2 regions of the Nonomuraea sp. NPDC050451 genome follow, and region 2 is predicted to be linked to the other one. Evidence: riboswitches for the same ligand, from Rfam matches in the RefSeq annotation. Region 2 holds a riboswitch; the other holds the start of a gene.
What was found. Region 2 has a riboswitch for glycine ahead of gcvT (glycine cleavage system aminomethyltransferase GcvT). Riboswitches for the same ligand answer to the same signal wherever they lie in the genome.
Positions count from the first base shown of each region.

Region 1: linked by a shared signal. The riboswitch ahead of gcvP (aminomethyl-transferring glycine dehydrogenase) and the one ahead of gcvT (glycine cleavage system aminomethyltransferase GcvT) in region 2 are both predicted to bind glycine.

Region 1 covers NZ_JBITHZ010000011.1:119,110-123,106, forward strand. The annotation lists gene ACIBI9_RS30910 (tetratricopeptide repeat protein) at 1-188, opposite strand, end outside; gene gcvP (aminomethyl-transferring glycine dehydrogenase) at 373-3,201, opposite strand; glycine riboswitch at 3,370-3,469, opposite strand; gene ACIBI9_RS30920 (MerR family transcriptional regulator) at 3,588-3,997, opposite strand, start outside.
Region 2 covers NZ_JBITHZ010000013.1:206,822-210,818, forward strand. The annotation lists gene gcvH (glycine cleavage system protein GcvH) at 1-300, opposite strand, end outside; gene gcvT (glycine cleavage system aminomethyltransferase GcvT) at 297-1,382, opposite strand; glycine riboswitch at 1,417-1,516, opposite strand; glycine riboswitch at 1,547-1,644, opposite strand; gene ACIBI9_RS34525 (hypothetical protein) at 1,739-2,569, shown strand; gene ACIBI9_RS34530 (gamma-glutamyl-gamma-aminobutyrate hydrolase family protein) at 2,576-3,265, opposite strand; gene ACIBI9_RS34535 (3-oxoacyl-ACP reductase) at 3,293-3,997, opposite strand, start outside.

The sequences.
Region 1 (3,997 bases), on a different contig from region 2:
CGGGCGGCCTCCACGTCGCCGCGCTCCTCCAGCACCACGGCGAGCCCCACCGCGGCCTGGGCCCGGTCCGGGCCGTGGGGGTCGGCGACCAGCTCGGCGAGGATGGCGGCGGCGCCGTCGAGATCACCGCGTTCGGCCAGGCGGCGGGCGGCGTCGAGAGGCGGGGTCTCCAGCTCTGAGAACGTCAAGAGAGCTCCTTCTGGCGACGGTCGCACCGAGCCTAACGATTTCTGGCGATCATGTCTGCTCAGTTGACGCGGAAGGACTGACCGGCTTCGGACCCCGGCGCAGCAGCACCGCGAACGAGTCCCCTGCCGCCGCCACGGACGCCCGCCTGGAGGGCGCGGGCGCCGTGGTGGGGCCGCCAGGCTCCTAGTCCTCGTACGCCTCCAGCGGCGGGCAGGAGCACACCAGGTTCCGGTCCCCGTACGCCTGGTCGATCCGGCGCACCGGCACCCAGTACTTCCCGTCCCGCAGCGACGGCAGCGGATAGGCGGCCTCGCTGCGCGTGTACGGGTGGGTCCACTCGTCGGCGCTGACCGACTCGGCCGTGTGGGGCGCGTTCCGCAGCGGGTTGTCCACGGAGTCGTAGGCCCCCGACGCCACCTTGTCGATCTCGCCGCGGATGGCGATCAGCGCGTCCACGAACCGGTCGAGCTCCCCGAGGTCCTCGCTCTCGGTCGGCTCGATCATCAGCGTCCCCGCCACGGGGAACGACATGGTCGGCGCGTGGAAGCCGTAGTCGATGAGCCGCTTGGCCACGTCGTCCACGGTGACCCCGGTCTCCTTGGTGATCTGCCGCAGGTCGACGATGCACTCGTGGGCCACCAACCCGCCGCGTCCCGTGTAGAGCACGGGGTAGTGCGGGGCGAGCCGCCTGGCCAGGTAGTTGGCCGACAGGATGGCCTGCTCGGTGGCAGCCGTGAGCCCCTCTGAGCCCATCATCCTGATGTAGGCCCACGAGATCGGCAGGATCCCGGCCGAGCCGTACGGGGCCGCCGAGACGGGACCCACCGGCGTGCCGTTGTGCAGCGGGTGGCCGGGCAGGAAGGCCGCCAGGTGGCCGCGGACCGCGACGGGGCCGACACCGGGGCCGCCGCCGCCGTGCGGGATGCAGAACGTCTTGTGCAGGTTGAGGTGGGACACGTCTGCGCCGAACTCGCCCGGCTTGGCCAGCCCGACCAGCGCGTTGAGGTTGGCTCCGTCCACGTAGACCTGGCCGCCGGCCTCGTGCACCTTGGCGCACACCTCGGTGATCGTCTCCTCGTACACCCCGTGCGTCGAGGGGTACGTCACCATGATCGCGGCCAGCGCGTCACGGTGCTTGGCGATCTTGGCGTCGAGGTCGGCCAGGTCCACGTTGCCGTCGGAGTCGCAGGCCACGACCACGACCCGCATGCCCGCCATGACCGCGCTGGCGGCGTTGGTGCCGTGGGCGGAGGACGGGATGAGGCAGACGTCGCGCTCGCCGTGGCCGTTGGCGCGGTGGTAGGCGCGGATGGCCAGCAGCCCGGCGAACTCGCCCTGCGAGCCGGCGTTCGGCTGGATGGAGACGCGGTCGTAGCCGGTCACCTCGGCCAGCCAGTCCTCCAGCGTGCCGATCAGCTCGCGGTAGCCCTCGGCCTGGTCGTCCGGCGCGTACGGGTGGATCGCGGCGAACTCGGGCCAGGTGATCGGCTCCATCTCGGTGGTCGCGTTCAGCTTCATGGTGCAGGAGCCGAGCGGGATCATGGAGCGGTCGAGCGCGATGTCCTTGTCCTGCAGCTTGCGCAGGTAGCGCAGCATGGCGGTCTCGGAGCGGTGGCTGTGGAAGACCGGGTGGCTGAGGTAGCCGGACTCGCGCGCCAGCGAGGCGGGCAGCGCGTCCGCGTCGAGGGCGAGCACGTCGCCGCGCTCGACGCCGAAGGCGGCCCACACCTTGGCGACCTCGGCGGCGCCGGTCTTCTCGTCGCAGGAGATCGACACGTGGTCGTCGTCGACCCGCCAGAGGTTCACGCCCTGCTCGACGGCGGCGGCGACCACTTCGGCGGCCCGGCCGGGCACGCGTACGAGCACGGTGTCGAAGAACTCGCCGTGCACGACCTCCAGGCCCGCCTGGCGCAGCCCGCCGGCCAGGGCCGCGGCGTGCCGGTGCACCCGGTGGGCGATCCGGCGCAGCCCCTCGGGGCCGTGGTAGACGGCGTACATGCTCGCGATGACGGCGAGCAGGACCTGCGCGGTGCAGATGTTGCTGGTGGCCTTCTCGCGGCGGATGTGCTGCTCGCGGGTCTGCAGGGCCAGCCGGTACGCGGGGTCGCCGTCGGCGTCCACCGACACGCCCACCAGGCGGCCGGGGAGCTGGCGCTGCAGGCCCTCGCGTACGGACATGTAGGCCGCGTGCGGCCCGCCGAACCCGAACGGCACCCCGAACCGCTGCGAGGACCCGATCGCGATGTCGGCTCCCAGCTCGCCGGGCGCGGCCACGAGGGTGAGGGCCAGCAGGTCGGCGGCGGCCACGACGAGCGCGCCCGCCTCGTGCGCGGCGGCGGCCACGGCGCGGAAGTCGCGCAGCCGCCCGGACGCGCCCGGGTACTGGACGAGCACGCCGAAGCACTCGGGCAGCTCGCCCTCGAGGGTGTGCTCCACCAGCGTGATGCCCAGGGGCTCGGCCCTGGTGGCGAGCACGGCCTTGGTCTGCGGCAGCGCGTCGGCGTCCACCACGAACACGCTGCTCTTGGACTTGCCCGAGCGGCGGGCCAGGGTCATCGCCTCGGCGGCGGCCGTGCTCTCGTCGAGGAGGGAGGCGCCCGCGACGGGCAGGCCCGTCAGGTCGGAGACGACGGTCTGGAAGTTCAGCAGCGCCTCGAGGCGGCCCTGCGAGATCTCCGGCTGGTACGGGGTGTAGGCGGTGTACCAGCCCGGGTTCTCCAGCAGGTTGCGCCGGATGACGGCGGGCGTGATCGTGTCGTGGTAACCCAGGCCGATCATGGAGGTGAGCACGCGGTTGCGCCCGGCCAGGGCGCGCAGCTCGGCGATGGCCTCGGCCTCGCCGACGGCGGCGGGCAGCTGGAGCCGGTCCTTGGCCCTGATGGCCTCGGGGACGGCCACGGCCACCAGATCCGCCACGGACTCGAAGCCCACGGCCTCGAGCATGCGCTGCTGCTCGGCCGCGGAGGGGCCGATGTGCCTGGACGAGAAGGGCGGAGCTGACAGGTCGGTCATGGACAGTGCCTCCTGAGGCTATGGAGACCGGCGCCGTGGCGCGGGCGAGTGCCGGATCTCCCCCTCTGTCAGCGCGGCGACGCCGCGACCTGAGAGCTTCACCCCGGGACTGGGGCTTGCACCGTCGGTGAGGCGCGCCTGGCGGGTGCGCCTGCTTTCCAGAGTTGCCTCACCCGAGCGGTACAGGGTGCCTGAGAGATTCCGGGGAGGGTTGCTCCTTCGGCGCCCTGAGACCCGGGGGTCTCAAGGACTCTCCCGCACGGGGTCGTCAGCCTTGCTGTCCTAGATTACAACCCTCCGCGTTACGCATGAATTTCCCCGGTAACGCGTTATGTGCGGATTGCCCGGTGGGCCGCGTCCTGCGGCCCACGGCAGGAGGGGGTGTGCTAGCTGAGGCGCCGCGCGCGGCGACGGCGGGCGAGCTCGTCAGCGGGGTGGTCGGCCGGGACGGTGTCCTCGACCGCCGCTCGTTCCCCCGGCAGCTCCGCGAGGGAGCCCTCGACCTCTCGCCAGACCCGGCCGAGCGCGATGCCGAACACGCCCTGACCGCCCTGGAGCAGGTCTATCACCTCGTCGGCCGAGGTGCACTCGTAGACGCTGACGCCGTCGCTCATGAGCGTGATCTGCGCGAGGTCGGCGACCCCGCGGTCACGCAGGTGCTGCACGGCCGTGCGGATCTGCTGCAGCGACACCCCGGTGTCGAGCAGCCGCTTGACGACCTTGAGCACCAGGATGTCGCGGAAGCTGTAGAGCCGCTGGGAGCCCGAGCCCTGCGCGGCTCTTATCGTGGGCTCCA
Region 2 (3,997 bases):
ATCGCCGTACGGGTCACTGTTGACCAGGCTGGGGTCGTCGACCACGGCCTGGTTCACCTCGACGACCTCACCCCCGACGGGGGTGTAGATCTCGTTCACCGACTTGGTCGACTCCACCTCGCCGACGGAGTCGCCCGGCTCCACGGTCGAGCCGACGTCGGGGAGCTGCACGAAGACGACGTCACCAAGAGAGTTGGCGGCGAAGGCCGTGACGCCGATCGTCACGGTGAGGCCGTCGTCGAGGCCGGCCACCCACTCGTGCTCCTTGGTGTAGCTCAGGTCGTCAGGGATGTTGCTCACTTGTTCCTCCTGTAGAAGGGCAGCTCTACCAAATCCATAGGTTCATGGCTGCCCCGGATGTCCACGGCCAGGCCTGATTCGGCGCCGGTGTCCACGTAGGCCATCGCGATGGGCCTGCCCAGGCTCTGGGAGGGCGCACCGCTGGTGACCTCGCCGACGACGGCGCCGTCTTTGGTGACCGGGTAGCCGTGGCGCGGCACCCGGCGTCCCCGCGCGACCAGGCCGACGAGCCGGCGCCGGGGCGGGTCGTCCTTGACCGCCTCGAGCGCCGACCGGCCGACGAAGTCGCCCGGCTTGTCGAATTTCACCACTCTGCCCAGCCCCGCGTCGAACGGGGTCAGCTCGGCGCTCAGTTCGTTGCCGTAGAGCGGCATCCCGGCCTCGAGCCTGAGGGTGTCGCGGCTGGACAGGCCGGCGGGCTTGAGCCCGTACGGCTCACCCGCCGCCATGAGGGCGTGCCAGAGCGGCACCGCGTCCTGGTTGGCGACGAACAGCTCGAACCCGTCCTCGCCGGTGTAGCCGGTGCGGGCGATCAGCGCCTGCCGCCCGTCGACCAGGTCGGGCAGGCCCGCGTAGTACTTGAGCCCGTCGAGGTCGGCGTCGGTGAGCGTGGCGAGGATCTCCTGGGATCGGGGCCCCTGTACGGCGATCAGCGCGTACTGGTCCGACCGGTCCTCGACCAGCACGTCGAACGCCTTCGACCGCTCAATCAGCTCTTTTGCCACTTTTTCGTAGTTCGAGGCGTTTGCCACGACCATGAACTCGTCGTCGTCGAGCCGGTAGACGATGAGGTCGTCGAGCACCCCGCCGCGCTCGTTGACGATCATGGTGTACCTGGCCCGCCCTGTCGCCAGCGCCGACAGGTGGCCGACCAGCGCGTAGTCGAGCGCCTGCCCGGCCTGCGGCCCGGTCAGGAAGATTTCGCCCATGTGGGAGAGGTCGAACAGCCCGGCCGCCTGGCGAACGGCGTTGTGCTCCGCGGACTCACTCCCGTACCGGAGCGGCATGAGCCACCCGGCGAAGTCGGTGAGCGTGGCGCCGAGGCTCTCGTGAACGTCTCGTAGCGGTGTAGATCGGGACATTTGTCGCACCTCTGCACAGGATTGGATGCCAGCATCCTCCCCCTCTGTCATCGATGCCTGAGAGCTTCGCCCGAGTTTTGCCGGACTTTCACCTTCGGCGAGGCCCCGCGGGCCTGCTTTCCAGAGGTCACCTCCGGACGGGAAGCGTGGCAGATTTCCCGTCCGGCGTCCGCGCGGTCCTTTGCCTTGAGAGGTTTGCGGGGAGGGCTTGCTCCTTCAGGGACCCTGACCGGCTGTCAGGGCACTCTCCCGCACGGTTTCGCCGGTGATGCCCGTCAGCCTAGTGCCGTGATGGGGTTGTTGTCGCGTTCTGATCGCTCATGAACCACTCCGGGGGGTGGTGACGTCGAAGGGGTATGAATCGGCGAACGACGGCTTTCGGCCTGCTGACCACCCTGGCCCTCACGGGCTGCGGCGCATCGGAGGCCGCGTCCCCGCCCCGTTATGAGGCGAACCTGACGGTGCTCGAAGGCGGCGGGCACGGCCCGCAGCTGTGCATGATGGTCATGGAGTCGTTGCCGCCGCAGTGCGGCGGTCCTGACGTCGTCGGCTGGGACTGGGGCAAGGTGGATCACGAGTCGCAGGGCGGCGTGAAGTGGGGCCGGTACCGCGTCGTGGGCACCTGGGACGGCACCAGACTGACGCTCACCGAGCCGCCGGGCGCTCCCGCGAAGTCGGCCCCCGCTCAGGAGGAGGACCTCACCAGCCCGTGCCCGGCGCCGGAGGGCGGCTGGCGGCCCGTCGATCCCGCCAAGGCGACCCAGCAGGCGCTGGACCAGGCGTTGGCGCGGGCCGGCACGGCAGGGGAGTTCGCGGGCGCCTGGCTGGACCAGAGCTACATGAAGGGGCTCCCCGCGGAGTCGCCGGAGGCCAACGACCCGCGGCGGCTGGTGCTCAACCTGAAGTTCACGGGCGACCTGTCCGGCCGCGAGGCGTGGATCCGCGAGGTGTGGGGCGGCGCGCTGTGCGTCAGCGGCGCGGCGCGCAGCCAGAGCGAGCTGGAGGCGATCCAGCGGGAGGTCCAGGCCGAACTGGGCGACCGTCTCGTCTCGGTGTCGTCCGGCGTGCGGAGCAACCAGGTGAACGCGCAGGTCTGGGTGGTCACCGACGAGCAGCGCCGCGACCTCGACGCCAGGCACGGAGCCGGGGCCGTGGCCCTGAACGGCGTGCTCAGACCCGTGGGGTGAGAGCGGTCAGCAGGCCGCCACGAGCGCCTCGAAGAGGGCGCCGTCCTCGGCCGCCTCGGGGTGCCACTGCACGGCCACGGCGAAGGGGGCCGAGTCCAGCTCGACCGCCTCGATCGTGCCGTCATCGGCGGTGGCGGTGACCGTGAGGCCGGGCGCGAGCCGGTCGATGGCCTGGTGGTGGTAGTGGGGGACGGTCACGGGCTCCGTGCCCAGCGCCTTGGCCAGGCGGCTGCCGGGGACGGGCGTGACGGGCAGCGGGCCGAACCGGCCGGGGGCGGGGGAGTGGCCGGTGTGTCCCACGACGTCGGGGAGGTGCTGGTGGAGGCTGCCCCCGAGGGCGATGTTGAGCACCTGGAGGCCGCGGCAGATGCCGAGGTAGGGGAGGCCGGCGTCGAGGGCCGCCGCGATCAGCCCAAACTCGGCCTCATCCCGAAATTTGCGGATATAGCCGGTTTGATCCCCCGGCTCCTGCCCGTACCGGGCCGGATCGACGTCCCCGCCACCGGCCAGGATCAGGCCGTCCAGGCGGCCGACGACCTGCGCCGGCTCGCCGGCCGGCGGCAGCACGATGGGCTGCCCGCCGGCGCGTACGACCTGCTCCACGTACATGTACGGCAGGAGCGCCACGGTCATGTCCCAGACCGTGAACTTCGCCGGCTCGACGTACGACGTGATGCCGATGACGGGACGCTGCACGATGACCCCCGAGAACCCGGACCAGAGCTAGAGCGGCGTGACGTAGGCGCCGGAGATGCCCCCGTCCACCAGGAACTCACTACCCGTGATGAACGACGCGTCGTCGCTGGCCAGGAACGCCACCGCCGCCGCGATCTCCGAGGCCTCGGCGAAGCGCCCGACGGGGATGTGCACCAGCCGCCGCTGCGCCCGCTCCGGGTCCTTGGCGAACAGCTCCTGCAGCAGTGGCGTGTTCACCGGCCCGGGGCACAGCGCGTTCACCCTGATGCCCTCCTGGGCGAACTGCACGCCCAGCTCGCGCGACATGGCCAGCACGCCGCCCTTGGACGCCGTGTAGGAGATCTGCGAGGTCGCCGACCCCATGACGGCCACGAACGACGCGGTGTTGATGATCGAGCCCTTGCCCTGCCGCCGCATGTACGGGATGGCGTGCTTGCAGCAGAGGTAGACGCTGGTCAGGTTCACCTCCTGGACCCGGCGCCAGGCGTCGATGCCGGTCTCCAGGATCGAGTCGTCGTCGGGCGGCGAGATGCCGGCGTTGTTGAAGGCGATGTCCACGCTGCCGTAGGTGTCGAAGGCCGTCCGGAACATCCTGACGACGTCGTCCTCGTCGGTGACGTCGGCCTTGACGAAGAGGCCGCCGACCTCGTTCGCGGCCTTGACGCCCGCCTCCTCGTCGACGTCCACGCAGACGACCTTGGCGCCCTCCTCGGCGAACCTGCGTGCCGTGGC